Regions from separate parts of the Cryobacterium sp. Hz9 genome, predicted to be linked through region 2. Evidence: riboswitches for the same ligand, from Rfam matches in the RefSeq annotation. Region 2 holds a riboswitch; the other holds the start of a gene.

Region 1 (7,096 bases), on a different contig from region 2:
TCGAGGGCATACGACAAGCCAGCGAGATCCTGGATGACCTCGTCGTGCAGGTCGCGGGCGATGCGCTGGCGTTCTAGATCGGAGGCGTCGATGGCGTGTTGCAGCAGCTTGCGGCGGATCGATTGGTGGCCCTGTATTCGACGGGCCAGCTGAATGGCCGGAATGAGCTGGGCCAGCTGCAAGGCGCCCAGCGACAACAGGAAAGTGGGGATCAAGCCGAGCAGGACGGAGCTCTGATCCGCGCGCACATCCGCGTCATCGAAATACGCCTCCACGACCAAAGCCTGACCATTGACGGCGATCGTGCGAACGTAGACCTCCACCAGATCACCGGTACCAGATTCAAATTGATTTTCAACTTCGTTTTGGGCCTCCAGGCTGGCCCGCCCCTGGCCGCCAGCCAGCAGGTCGGGAGCCCAACTTGGCAGGTCGAAACGTCGACCGACCAGCATCGGTAGGTCCGAGTAGATCACTCGCCCGGAGGCGTCCCAAACCTTGATGCGCACGAGGGCACCGTCGGCCAGACGGGGTTCCAGCCGCTCATTGAGCTGGCGGTCAGCACCGGCGACGCCGTCGAGCACCGCCTCGGTCAGTAGCGGGCCGAGCGAGAAGTCGGCCAGGCGTTGCGTCAACAACACGGCGTTATTCAAAGCGTTGGCTGCGGCCTGCGCGCGCACCCAGAGCCCCACGGGCACGGCGACGACCACCAGGGCGATGAGTCCGGTCAGGAGAAAACGCTGCACGGCTGCTCGTACCTCTGAGCGCTCGGCAGCCTGATTCTCTTCCGGCCGGGAAAGCCTCGGAGGTCGCTTAGACATGTTGGGCCGGCACCAGACCAAGTCGGGTCGCAATCACGACGGCCTCAAGCTGAGAATGCGCGCCCAGCTTGCCGAGGATAGATTTCACGTAGCCGCGGCAGGTGTTTTCGGAAATTCCCAGGGTCTTGGCGTTGGCCCGCACGTCGGAACCCTCGCCCATGAGTCGGAGCACGGCGAGCTCACGTTTGGTCAGGTCGGGAAACGGAATCTCCGCACTGTGCTGCCGACGCCGAGCACTCAGCAGGCTGACGAGGGACGGATGCACGATGAAACCGCCGATGCGCGCGTGTCGCAGGGTCTCGAGCACCGTCGCGAGGGAGCCGTCTTTGGGCAGGAACGCGCAAACACCGATCGCGGCGGCCTGCTCGAGGGCTTCCAGTGCCGGGTCGCCGGTGAGAATGACAATGCGGGTGTGTGGCGCGCGGGCGAGGATCGCGGTGGCCGCGACGAGGCCGCTGCCGTCGGGAAGGTGGTAGTCCATAACGACGACGTCAGGGGCAAGCGCAAGGCACGCGGCGATGCCGCTAGCCACGCTGTTGGCCGCGCCGACACTGCACAGGTCGGGTTCACGATTGAGGGAACCGGTGAGCAATTCGGCGAAGGTGGTGTGGTCGTCCACGATGAGAATGCGAATTTGCTCTGTGGTGGCGAATCCCGTTAGTGACGCGGTCGCGGTTGTCCCATGCACAACGGGTTCACTCGGGAACATCTGCGAGGTCATTTCCGGCGACCTCTCTGCCCGTTTTCGAGCCTCGTTGCTGGCGGAGAGCATTGCACTGTTCCGGTCGGCGACACCATTATGCGCAAAACACGAGCATCTGTCGAGTCCCGTCCCTCGATTCCCCCATGTGGTGGGGCGACGGGCGCACGGGCTGCCAGCTCAGGCGTGAGTGACAGCGCGCCGCAGAAATGACGTGACAACATCGGTGGCCTCCCGGATCGACTCCGCAACCGGCTGTGGTCGCGCAAGAATAGAGGCCGCCCTGGCGTTTGGACGGATATTCGGCCCGCCGGCCGGCGATAGGCGGAGTCGGTCGTGCAGCATGAGCAGGGCGGAGAGCACGTCCGCCAGGTCGCCGTCACCGTCTGCTGTCGCGTGCAGCAGCCGAAGCTGGGCAGCGCGCAGAATCGGCCCGGGAGCGCAGCCCAACTCGTTCCGCATGGCGTGGCGACAGCGGTCGTACGCCTGCAGGCCTTCGGTATGGCGCCCGCTCGTCTCCAGTCCGAGGATGAGAGCCGTCCAGGCTCGTTCATTGAATGGCTCTTCGGCCAGTGCCCGGTTCGCGAACTCGAGCGCCTCATCGATTCGGTGCAGAGCTGCGGCGGTTTCTGAGGCGAGAATGCGGGCGCCGGTGAGTCGGGCGGCGTGCAGGTCGCGGGCTTCCGCTGCCCAGGCCGGTACGAGTTCGTCGCCGAGAAGGGGTGCTTTGGCGAGGTTGAGAGCCCGCAGCAGCAGGGGGTAGGCAAGGCTCGGAACAGTCTTCTGGGCTCGTTGCAGCAAAACGTCAAACTGGTCGAGGTCGACGTCGACCAGGTCCCGGTCGAGCACGTAGCCGCCGGTCGTGGTCTGCAGCGGACCGAATTTACCTGCGCCGGGCTGCAGATGGCGGCGCAAGACACTCACATAACTTTCGAGGGTCGGTAGGGCTTCGACCGGGGCGTTCGCGCCCCAGAGTAATTCGATCAGGCGGTCCTTCGAGACGGGCAGTCCGAGGTGCACGAGCAAAATCTCCAGGATCTGGCGCGGCTTCGGGCCACCCAGTTGATGGGAGTGCAGTACGACCGATCCGCGACGAACGGTCAGGTTTCCGAATACGTGCACGTTCAGATGGGCTATGGCTGTCGTGGTGGGTTGTGCTCGAGTCTCGAATACGGTTGTCATGGCGACCTCCACTGTTGGAATGTGCCCATGGTGCCCGGTCGCTGTTGAGGGGGAAAGCCGCGTGTGGACTAGTCGATTACCCCTAATTTCGGGGGTCGGTTCAGGGTGTGCTGTGGTGCCCGGTACCGAGCGAAAACCGTGACCCCTGCGGCTGTCGAAAACCGCAGCGACAGCCTGATGCGGAACGTCGAAAACCAGGGTCGTGAGAATGGATATACCAGCCGCCGTCTGCTGGGTCGAGCGAACCCGGAGCGCGGTGCGGCGGTGCTAAAACTGGGTGAGTGCGTGGCGCGTCCACGCTCGACAGGCGATCCTGGATGCTTCCCACCGTTGTCAGGACGAACCAAGGGGAGCGTCGCGTCTGCGCTCAGTGTTACTCCGCCGAGATCACGCGCAGCGGTAGATAGACCGAGCTGCCCAGGCGGGTGAACTCCGCCGACTTTTCGACCATGCCGGCCTCGATCGCCTCGAGGCTGGTGAGGCCGTTCTCTTCGGCGTAGACCCGAACATCCGCTGAAATGCGCATGGAACAGAACTTGGGCCCGCACATGGAACAAAAGTGGGCGGCCTTGGCCGGGCCGGCCGGAAGCGTTTCGTCGTGGAAGCTCTGCGCGGTGTCGGGGTCGAGAGAGAGCGCGAACTGGTCGGTCCAACGAAACTCGAACCGGGCCCGGCTGAGGGCGTCATCGCGTTCCTGGGCGCGCGGATGCTGTTTGGCCAGGTCGGCGGAGTGGGCGGCGATCTTGTAGGTGATCACGCCGGTCTTCACGTCGTCGCGGTTGGGCAGCCCGAGGTGCTCTTTGGGTGTGACGTAGCACAGCATGGCGGTGCCGGCCTGGGCGATGATGGCCGCGCCGATCGCGCTCGTGATGTGGTCGTAGGCTGGCGCGATGTCGGTGGCAAGCGGGCCGAGCGTATAAAACGGGGCCTCCTCGCACAGTTCCTCCTCAAGGCGCACATTTTCGACGATCTTGTGCATCGGAACGTGACCCGGCCCCTCGATCATCACCTGCACGCCGTAGGATTTCGCGATTTTGGTCAGTTCGCCAAGGGTACGCAATTCGGCGAATTGGGCCTCGTCGTTGGCGTCGGCGATCGAGCCGGGGCGCAGACCGTCGCCGAGCGAGAAGGTCACGTCGTAGCGGCGCAGAATTTCGCACAGCTCCACGAAGTGGGTGTACAGAAAGCTCTCTTCGTGGTGCGCGAGGCACCAGGCGGCCATGATCGAGCCGCCGCGCGAGACGATGCCGGTGACGCGGTTGGCTGTGAGTGGCACGTAGCGCAGCAACACGCCAGCGTGCACGGTCATGTAGTCGACGCCCTGCTCGCACTGCTCGATCACGGTGTCGCGGTAGATCTCCCAGGTGAGCAGTGCCGGGTCGCCGTTGACCTTCTCGACGGCTTGGTAAAGCGGAACGGTGCCCACCGGAATGGGCGAGTTGCGCATGATCCACTCCCGGGTGAGGTGAATGTCTTTGCCGGTGGAGAGATCCATCAGGGTATCGGCGCCCCAGCGGGCGGCCCAGACCATCTTCTCCACCTCTTCGGCGATTGACGAGGTGACGGCCGAGTTGCCGATGTTCGCGTTGATCTTCACGGTGAAGGCCTTGCCGATGATCATCGGCTCACTCTCGGGGTGCTTGCGGTTGGCTGGAATGACCGCCCGGCCGCGCGCCACTTCGTCGCGCACGAGCCCGACCGAGACGCCTTCGCGGGCGGCGATGTAGGCCATTTCCGGTGTGACGATACCCGCCCGAGCCCAGACCAGCTGGGTGGAGGCACCGTCGATGGGCAGCGGATGCTCCCACCCGGCCCTCATCTGCGGAAGCCCCTTCTGGAGATCGATGGTAGCCGTAGCGTCGGTGTACGGGCCGGACGTGTCATACAGATCGAAGTGTTCGCCGTTGCTGAGGTGCACCCGGCGCACCGGGATGTGAAGCCCGGGCCACGTGGGAACCGGTTCGTAACGTTTGCTGCTGCCCTTGATCGGGCCGGTGGTGACGGTTTCTGACATGGCTGTTTCGTCAGGTGTGCGCATTGCGTGGAGCTCCCTACGCCGGCATTACCCGGACAGGTTCAACGGTCGACGGCCCTGGCCGTCCTCTCAGCTCGCTGGTGCGCGCTCCCGTGTTTGGTGTGTGTCTTCTGACGCTTTCACCTTAGCGGTCAGCGGGCGAGGGATGCCAGTTCGGCGCGGGTCGATGCGCCAACCTTGCGCAGCAGGTTGGCCACGTGAAACTTCACCGTGTTCTCGCTGATGGTCAATGTCTCGGCGATTGCCTTGTTGCGGGCGCCCGAGGCCACGAGTTCGAGCACACCGCGTTCGCGCGGGCTGAGCCCCCAGGCCGCGGCGGCCGTGACGGATGCTGTCGGCGCGTCCAGCGGAAGCGACACCGCCATCTCGGATCCCCACCCCGCCGTCGCCTCCACGTTGAGGGTGCCGCTGAGTGCGACGACGCGGGCGGCCAGTTGGCGCACGCTCGCCACCTCGGCGTCGAGGTCACCCGGGCCGTCGTCGCGAATGTGAATGAGCAGGTTGCTGCCGTCGCAGTCCCACTGCACACGCACCCGGGCGACACCGGTCTGCTCGACCAGAGCGAGCACGGCGCCGCGCACGATGGCCCTGGCTTCGTGGGCGACCTCGCCGGGCAGCGCACGCCCGTTCACCGGTGGCTCGACGAACTGTACGTCGAGGTCGCCGAAACGCACGAGCGGGCGCAGGTCATCGCGCAGCCGTTCGAAGGCACGCGCAACGGGTTCCTCGGTGAGGCTGCGATCGAGGTCGCTCACCGCGCGCAGCGCGACCATTGCGGCCGCGGCGAGCTCGGTCGCCCTCTGGCGGGCAGCGGTGTCACTCGTTCTGCTCGAGCGCAGCACGGCAAGCAATGATTCCAGTGTGGTCGCGTGCGCATCGGTCAAGTCGGCGATGAGTTTGGAGCGCTCGGCGGCCGCGGTGCGCGAGTTTTGCGCGGGCTGGATGGGCGGGGAAAGCGTCATGCGGTCATCCTATCCGAACCACCCTGTTAGCCAACTCGGAGCCATTCGTTTGGATAGTAAAACCGCCCATTTGGCGGGCTGCACTCCCGCTCAGCGGAATGGATGATTGTCCTATGAACGAAACGACAACCACCCAAGCGCGACTCGCAGTAGCGGATGCCATCGGCATCATTACTGCAGAGAACGGTCGCGTTGTCGACGCGCTCCGAGCGGCATCCGATTCGTCGCTGGACGATGCAGGGACCCTGCTCGCGTCGGCTCCACGGGTCTTCGTGCTCGGTGCCGGCCGTTCGGGCCTGGCTCTGAAGATGACCGCGATGCGGCTCATGCACCTCGGCCTTGATGTGCACGTGGTGGGCGAGGTGACGAGCCCGGCGATCACGGCGGGCGACGTGCTGCTCGTTGCCAGCGGTTCCGGAACGACGGGAGCCATCGTGCGCGCCGCCGAGACGGCGCACGGCGTCGGCGCGAACATTCTCGCGCTCACCACGGCGCCCGAGTCGCCGCTCGGGCGGCTCGCCGCGGTGACCGTGGTTATTCCCGCGGCCGCCAAGCAGGACCATGCCGGCCAGGTATCAGCCCAGTATTCGGGCGGCCTGTTCGAGCAGTCCGTTCTGCTCGTGGGCGACGCAATCTTTCATGCGCTGTGGCAGGCGAGCGGGGCTACGGCCGAGCAGCTCTGGCCACGCCACGCGAACCTCGAATAAGGCGCGCAACTCTACACAAACCTTCCACCCTTACTCACGAACAGAAAGTAGAACCCCCATGAAGCTTCAGGTAGCAATGGACGTACTGACCACCGACGCCGCACTCGCGCTCGCCGCCCAGGTCGCCCCGCACGTCGACATCATCGAGCTCGGCACCCCGCTGATCAAGGCTGAAGGCCTGCGCGCCGTCACCGCGATCAAGGCCGCGCACCCCGACAAGATTGTTTTCGCCGACCTCAAGACGATGGATGCCGGCGAGCTCGAAGCCGACATCGCCTTCGCCGCTGGTGCCGACCTCGTCACCGTGCTCGGCACGGCCGGGGACAGCACTATCATCGGTGCTGTCGCCGCCGCGACCAAGCACGGCAAGGGCATCGTCGTTGACCTCATCGGCGTCGCCGACAAGGTCACCCGCGCCCGCGAGGTCACCGCGCTTGGCGCCCAGTTCGTGGAGATGCACGCCGGACTCGACGAGCAGGCTGAGCCCGGCTTCTCGCTCGCGAAGCTGCTCAACCAGGGCGAGACCGCCAAGGTTCCGTTCTCCCTCGCCGGTGGTGTGAGCCTCGCGACCATCGCCGCGGTGCAGCGCGCCGGAGCAACGGTTGCCGTTGCCGGCGGAGCGATCTACGGCGCCGAGGACCCGGCCGCTGCCGCCGCCGCCCTGCGCGCCGCGATCATCTAGTCTCAACGCT
Region 2 (7,096 bases):
ACTCGTTCGGCTGCGGCAGCCAGCTCTTCGCGCCGGTGCTGAAGCCGAACGATTCGCCGGCGGCTTCCCAGGGAATCGGCACCCGGCATCCGTCTCGCCCGTACCGTTCGCCGTTGGTGCGAAACCAGGTGGGGTCTTCGCGGGCGTGATCGGGCAGGTCCACGGCTTCGGGCAGGCCGAGTTCCTCGCCCTGATACAGATAGCTCGAGCCCGGCAGGCTCAACATCAGAACGGATGCCGCCCGCGCGCGTCGCAGCCCGAGCACCGTGTCGGGCAGCCCGACCGTCTCCGGGCCGATGCCGTGTCCCTGCAGATTCTCGCCGGTGAGGGCAAGCCGGGAGGCGTGGCGCACCACGTCATGGTTGGAGAGCACCCAGGTGCTCGGCGCGCCGACATTGCCGAAGGCTTCCAGAGACTCGTCGATGACGCTCTTGAGCAGCGGGCCGTTCCACGGGGTTTCGAGGTAGGCGAAGTTGAAGGCCTGGTGCATCTCGTCTGGACGCACCCACTTGGCCATCTGGCTGAGCGGGTCGACCCAGGCTTCGGCCGCGAGCACGCGGTCGCCGGGGTAGGCGGCGAGTACCCGGTGCCAGTCGCGGTAGATCTCGTGAACACCGTCCTGCGCCCAGTACGGGGCGGTCAGCGGCGTTTCGGCGGTGATCCCCGGCTCGAGAGCGGATGCCGGAGCCCCGCCCATGCTTCCACCCTCAGCGGGAGGCGTGTAATCGGGGAGGCCGGGAGCCTTGATCATGCCGTGCGCGACATCCACCCGAAAGCCGTCGACGCCGCGGTCGAGCCAGAAGCGCAGCACCGCGCGAAACTGCTCGCGCACCCACTCACTGTCCCAGTCGAAGTCAGGCTGGCTGCTGTCGAACAGGTGCAGATACCACTGGCCGGGGGTGCCGTCTGGGTCGGTCGTGCGGGTCCAGGCGCGGCCGCCGAAGACGGACTCCCAGTTGTTCGGCGGCAGCTCGCCGTTCTCGCCCTTGCCGTCGCGGAAGGTGTAGCGGCCGCGTTCCTCGCTGCCCGGGCCGGCCGCGAGGGCCGCCTGGAACCAGCCGTGGTCGCTCGAGGAGTGGTTGGGCACGATGTCGACGATGACGCGAATGCCGAGGTCGTGAGCGGTGCGTTGCAGCACCTCGAAGTCATCGAGGGTGCCGAACAATGGGTCGACGTTGCAGTAGTCAGCGACGTCATAGCCAGCGTCGCGTTGCGGCGACGTATAGAAAGGAGAGAGCCAGATGGCGTCGATGCCGAGATCTTTGAGGTGGGGCAGTCGCGCGCTGATGCCGGCGAGGTCGCCCATGCCGTCACCATTCGCGTCGGCGAAGGATCGCGGGTAGATCTGATAAATAACGGCTGTGCGCCACCATTCGGTGCCAGGGGTCAGTTCGATGCCAGTCATCCTAAAATGCTACGGCATCCTCGCTGGTGCCTGTAGCGTGGTGGAAGTGGTCCGGAGTTCGCTGTCGGGGTGATAATGTTTCTAGGTTGCCAAAAACGGGCAGTGCTCCTGTTTTGGTTGCTCTGCCCCCTTAGCTCATTGGTAGAGCACTTCCTTGGTAAGGAAGAGGTAGTGGGTCCGATTCCCACAGGGGGCTCAGGCTTGGAAGCGAACAGCCGACAAGTCGCGGCGGGGTAGCTCAGTTGGTTAGAGCACACGGCTCATAATCGTGGTGTCGCGGGTTCAATTCCCGCTCCCGCTACATATAAAGGCCCTCTGACCAGGTTTTTTCACCGGCCAGAGGGCTTTTTTGTGCCCATGAATGACCCGGTCATGATTAAGGCACTCATGCGCAGCGCAATCAGAGGTGCACTGTCTCACGCTCGCGCGGGCAGTTAGCAGCAGCTCTCGTGCTCGGGGGGGCGTTCACCGGTCAGTGTCGATACCGGTGTCGCGCAGGTGTCACCTTTCCACGCTTCGATGCCTTCTCGGATCGCGAAACCGGCAATCACGAGTGCGGCGATCGCATCCGCCCAGGCCCAGCCGAGCAGGCTGTTCAGTAGCAGCCCGATGAGGAGCGCAGCCGAGAGGTAGGCGCAGAGCAGGGTTTGCCTGGAGTCGGCGACAGCGGATGCGGAGCCGAGCTCTCGGCCGGTGCGACGTTCGAACCAGCTGAGGCAAGGCATCACCATCAGGCTGACCGCCGCGAGCGCAATTCCGACCGGGCTGTGTTCGGGCGTGCGCAGTCCAGTGATCGACAGCGCTGCGTCGACGGTGACGTACGCGGCGAGAGCAAAGAAGGAGAAAGCGATCACCCGCAACGCGACCTTCTCGCGCTGCTCCGGTTGCGGCGCGGCGAACTGCCAGGCGATTGCGGCGGCTGAGAGCACCTCCACGATCGAGTCGAGGCCGAAACCGATGAGCGCTGCTGACGATGCGATGGATCCGGCAGCGAGAGCGATGACCGCCTCGATGAGGTTGTACGTTATGGTGATCGCGACTATCCAGCGGATTCGCCGCTGCAGGAGACGTTTGCGCAGCGGGCTGAGCATCCGACCAGCACGCGTTGAAGTTGCGCTCATACGCCGGCCCCGCAACACAGCGGGACGTTGCAGGCGACGTCCGTGCATTCGTCACCGTCATCGACGGCGAGGACCACGTCGACCAGCGCGACCAGCGCATGTGCCAGGTGCGGGTCTGCGATCTCGTACCGCGTTGCGCGGCCTTCCGGGGTCGCCGCGACGATGCCGCACCCGCGCAGGCAACTCAGGTGGTTGGACACGTTCGAGCGGGTCAGTCCGAGGTTCTGCGCGAGCTGGCCGGGATACCCGGGGGCGTCGAGGAGGCTCAGCAGGATTTTGGACCGGGTCGGATCCGCCAGAGCCCGGCCGAGCCGGTTCATGACATCCACCCGTGACGCAATAGTCAGCATGCACTGACGTTACAGTGATGGCTGACTCATTCGCAAGTGCTCGACAAGCATCGGCACGGTCCGTGCGACTACCTCTGGAGCAGGTCACCGCCCACGGACTCGCCGTAGACGTGCTGCCCGACCGGCCTTCGCGGCGGGAACAAGCGACTCGGTGATGGTGTGTGCGTATAGACTTATTCATTGACACGGGGTGCCCCACACAATGTGGGAGCTGAGATCAATACCCGTTGAACCTGTCTAGTTAGTACTAGCGAAGGAATGTCACCGATGATCGATCGAATCTCCGACCACACGCTGAGGGAAACACCCCGAATCCTCAGTATCGCCGGGACCGATCCAACCGGCGGTGCTGGCATCCAGGCCGACTTGAAAAGCATTGCGGCCAACGGTGGCTACGGGATGGCGGTGGTCAGTGCCCTGGTCGCGCAGAATACGCTCGGGGTGCGCTCGGTGCACATCCCGCCGGTTGCGTTTCTGCGCCAGCAATTGAGTGCCGTGAGCGACGACGTGACCATCGATGCCGTCAAAATTGGCATGCTCGCGGATCTCGATGTGATCAATGAGGTGCGTTCCTGGCTCGACGTGTGCCGTCCTCCGATAGTCGTGCTCGACCCGGTGATGGTCACAACGAGTGGGGACCGGCTGCTCGACCCCTCCGCCGAGCAGGCGCTACGCGACCTGATCCCTCTCGTCGATCTCGTCACGCCCAACGTTCCCGAGCTGGCCGTTCTGCTCGCCGAGCCGCCGGCGGCCGACTGGGCAGAGGCCGTCGCGCAAGGCAGACGATTATCAGCCCGTGCCGGCGTGACCGTGCTGGTCAAGGGGGGACACTTTGACGACACCACCTGCCCGGATGCTCTGGTCAACACCCAGGGCCTGATGGCGCACAGTGTTGTCGAGTTCACGGCACCGCGAATCATAACCAAGAACACCCACGGCACCGGGTGCTCGCTCTCCTCGGCGATGGCGACCGTGCAGGCGAGAACCGGGAACTGGACACAGTCCCTCGCCGAGGTCAAGGACTGGCTCCAGGACGCACTGACCTACGCTGACGACCTCGAGGTCGGGCGGGGAAACGGCCCGATCCATCATTTTCATCGGCTGTTTTCCGAAGCGTCAGCCGCGTCAGCCGCGCCTGCTGATCCGGCGCCGTTCAGCTCGACCCTGTGGCGAGACGTCGAGCTGATCCGCCTGCAAATCTTCGATCTCCCGTTCATCACGGACCTCAGCAGCGGTGCACTGGCAGAAGAAGATTTCTCCTATTACCTCGCCCAGGATGCGCTCTATCTCGCCACTTATGCACGCGTTCTCGCGCATGCCAGCGAGCTCGCGCCGACCGTGAGCGCGCAACGCTTCCTGGCCGATTCTGCAGCGCGGTGCCGCGATGTCGAGTCGGAATTGCACCGAAGCTGGCTTCGGCAGCAACCTGACCCTGACGAGGCAGGCCCGGTGACGACGGGCTACTTGGATCATTTGCTCGCGACCAGTGAGGCCGGAAATTATGCGGTGCTTCTCGCGGCGCTGTTGCCTTGTTTCTGGCTGTACTCGGATGTCGGTGACCGACTGCACGCCGAATTTCTGTCGCGCACCGAAGAGGCGGCGCATCCGTATGCAGCCTGGCTGGAGACCTATTCCGATGAGGAATTCGCCGCGGCCACGCGGCAGGCGATCGCGCTCACCGACGACGTTGCGGCGACGGTCTCGGAATCGGAATGCGCGGCAATGCGCCAGGCGTTTACGACCTCGGCGCGCTTCGAACTCGACTTCTTCGACGCCCCTCGGCAGCTAGTGAAAGCCTGAGATGACCGCGCGGAACGAAGTGCTGTGCGCGCGACTAGCCGAGGGCGGGCAGTCGGGCCAGAAGCCGCTGCGCGGCATCCGTCGGGTCGCTCGCCTCGGTGATCGCGCGCACCACAACCACCCGAGTAGCGCCGGCGTCGACGACCTGATCGATGTTGCCGAGATCGACGCCGCCGATTGCAAACCAGGGACGAGTGCTGTGAGCAGATGCGCTGCGCGCGGCCGCATAGCTCAACAGGTGCGTTCCAACCGCCGCACGACCGGGTTTCGTCGGCGTTGCCCAGACCGGGCCGACACAGAAATAGTCGAGCACGTCGGTGGTCAGGGCGGCATCCACTTGCTCGGTGGTGTGAGTGGACAGCCCGATCAGGGCTGCCGCGCCGAGCAGGCTGCGTGCGGAGGCCAGCGGCAGATCGGTCTGGCCGACATGAAATACCGGCGCGCCCGCGAGGCTGGCGATATCGGCCCGGTCGTTGACGGCCCAGAGTCGTGCGTATCGGTCGGCGACCGTGCGCAGAATCTCGAGATATTCAAGCTCCTCGGCGGCGTCGATGTTCTTGTCGCGCAGCTGGATGATGTCGACTCCGCCAGCGAACGCGGCATCTATGAAGTCAGCGAAATCGCCGCGATCCTTTCGGGCATCGGTGCAGAGATACAGCCGGGCGTTCGTCTGGTCCATGCGACCAACCCTAAAGGGCAACGACGGCAGCTTTCGCCGATGCTCAGTCGCGACGCCGACGGTGCGCACCATGAGTGAACGCAGCCTCACGGTCGACGTGGCCGTGATCGGCGGCGGCATCGTGGGACTCGGCATCGCCTGGGCGGTTGCGCATTCCGGCCGCACGGTGGTTGTCATCGACCCGGATCCGGCCGGGGGCGCCACCTATGCGGCCGCCGGAATGCTCGCGGCGGTAAGCGAACTGCACTATCGGGAAGAGGCGTTGCTCGAGCTCATGCTCGCCTCTTCCTCGCTGTATCCTGCGTTCATCGAATCACTCGGAGTGGATTCCGACGCAACCGGATACCAGAGAACCAGAACCATGAACGTTGGTGCCGAATCGGCCGACCGGCAAGCGCTCGCCGACCTGCGCAGCGTGCAACTGACCAATGGGCTGAGCGTTGAACCCCTGACCATTCGCGCAGCTCGCATGCTCGAACCGCTGCTGAGCCCCCGTGTTTCCGGTGCGTTCATGGTGGAGCAGGATCATCAGGTCGACCCGCGCCGGCTCGCCGAGCGCATCCAACTCGCGCTCGCCGCGCTGGCGGGAAACGGTGGGTGGGGCCACGACGCCCTGATCCGCGTGAACGCCACTGGGTTGGCGCACGAAGATTCAGCGGATGCTTCATCGCGCGTCACCGGTGTCGCTTTGGCCGATGGTTCAACGGTCAGGGCCACCGAAGTAGTTGTGGCCAATGGCCTCGGGGCAGCCGGGCTGAGCGGGCTGCCCCAGCGATTGAGCCTGCCGCTTCGCCCGGTCTACGGGGATATTCTTCGGCTGCGCGTGCCCGCGCATCTTCAGCCAGTGCTTACCTGCACGCTTCGCGGGTTGGTGCATGGCGTGCCGGTGTATCTGGTTCCTCGCTCGGATGGAACGCTCGTGATCGGAGCCACGCAACGCGAGGACGGTTCCAGTGCGGTGTCGGCTGGTGCCGTCTATCAACTGTTGCGTGACGCTCAGGTGTTGGTGCCAGCGGTCAACGAGCTCGAGCTGATCGAGATGACCGCTCGGGCTCGTCCCGGAACGCCCGATAACGCGCCGCTTCTCGGTCGCGTTGGCCGAACGGGAGCTGAGAGTGACACTGATGACATTCCTGGCCTCATCATCGCCACCGGATTCTTTCGTCATGGCGTACTGCTCACCCCGATCGCGGCCCAGTACTGCCTTCAGCTGATCCAGGAGATCACGGTCGATCGGTGGCGAAGCTTTCGGCCCGATCGTTTCTCAGCGAGCCGCGCCCCGGCATCCGCTTCACCGACAGGAGCCCGCTCGTGACCGAATCCCCAGGCATTGAGATCACCGTCAATGGCCAGGAACGAACCGTGCTGCCCGGCAACACCGTGACCGACCTCGTGGCCGAGATCACCGATCGGCCCATCGCACAAGACGGCCGCGCAACCGACGGACAACGTCTCGGCGTGGCCGTCGCATGCAACGCCGAGGTCGTTCCACGCAGCCAATGGTGGCGCACCGGGCTCACCGCCGGTGATGAGATTGAAATTGTTACCGCCGTTCAGGGAGGTTGACCGTGGAGACCGCGCAACACACGAACACCGACCGCCTCGTGATCGACGGCGTGTCGTTGAGCTCGCGTCTGATCATGGGCACCGGGGGCGCACCGAGTCTGGACGGCCTCGGGGCTGCCCTGCGCGCCTCCGGAACCGAACTCACCACCGTCGCCATGCGGCGTCACAGCGTGGC

The links. Region 2 has a riboswitch for thiamine pyrophosphate ahead of E3N85_RS08445 (bifunctional hydroxymethylpyrimidine kinase/phosphomethylpyrimidine kinase). Riboswitches for the same ligand answer to the same signal wherever they lie in the genome.
Region 1: it holds a riboswitch for thiamine pyrophosphate, as region 2 does, so the genes downstream of both, thiC (phosphomethylpyrimidine synthase ThiC) here and E3N85_RS08445 (bifunctional hydroxymethylpyrimidine kinase/phosphomethylpyrimidine kinase) in region 2, are expected to answer to the same signal.

What each region holds. Positions count from the first base shown of each region.
Region 1 covers NZ_SOFC01000006.1:193,558-200,653, forward strand. Annotated here, with positions in the region: gene E3N85_RS01550 (sensor histidine kinase) at 1-818, opposite strand, end outside; gene E3N85_RS01555 (response regulator transcription factor) at 811-1,539, opposite strand; gene E3N85_RS01560 (BTAD domain-containing putative transcriptional regulator) at 1,699-2,700, opposite strand; gene thiC (phosphomethylpyrimidine synthase ThiC) at 3,074-4,714, opposite strand; TPP riboswitch at 4,732-4,839, opposite strand; gene E3N85_RS01570 (LuxR C-terminal-related transcriptional regulator) at 4,867-5,697, opposite strand; gene hxlB (6-phospho-3-hexuloisomerase) at 5,811-6,404, shown strand; gene hxlA (3-hexulose-6-phosphate synthase) at 6,463-7,086, shown strand.
Region 2 covers NZ_SOFC01000014.1:352,751-359,846, reverse strand. Annotated here, with positions in the region: gene E3N85_RS08470 (glycoside hydrolase family 13 protein) at 1-1,405, opposite strand, end outside; tRNA gene E3N85_RS08465 (tRNA-Thr) at 1,530-1,601, shown strand; tRNA gene E3N85_RS08460 (tRNA-Met) at 1,633-1,706, shown strand; gene E3N85_RS08455 (cation transporter) at 1,840-2,526, opposite strand; gene E3N85_RS08450 (helix-turn-helix transcriptional regulator) at 2,523-2,876, opposite strand; TPP riboswitch at 3,053-3,152, shown strand; gene E3N85_RS08445 (bifunctional hydroxymethylpyrimidine kinase/phosphomethylpyrimidine kinase) at 3,135-4,676, shown strand; gene thiE (thiamine phosphate synthase) at 4,711-5,355, opposite strand; gene thiO (glycine oxidase ThiO) at 5,426-6,670, shown strand; gene thiS (sulfur carrier protein ThiS) at 6,685-6,921, shown strand; gene E3N85_RS08425 (thiazole synthase) at 6,924-7,096, shown strand, end outside.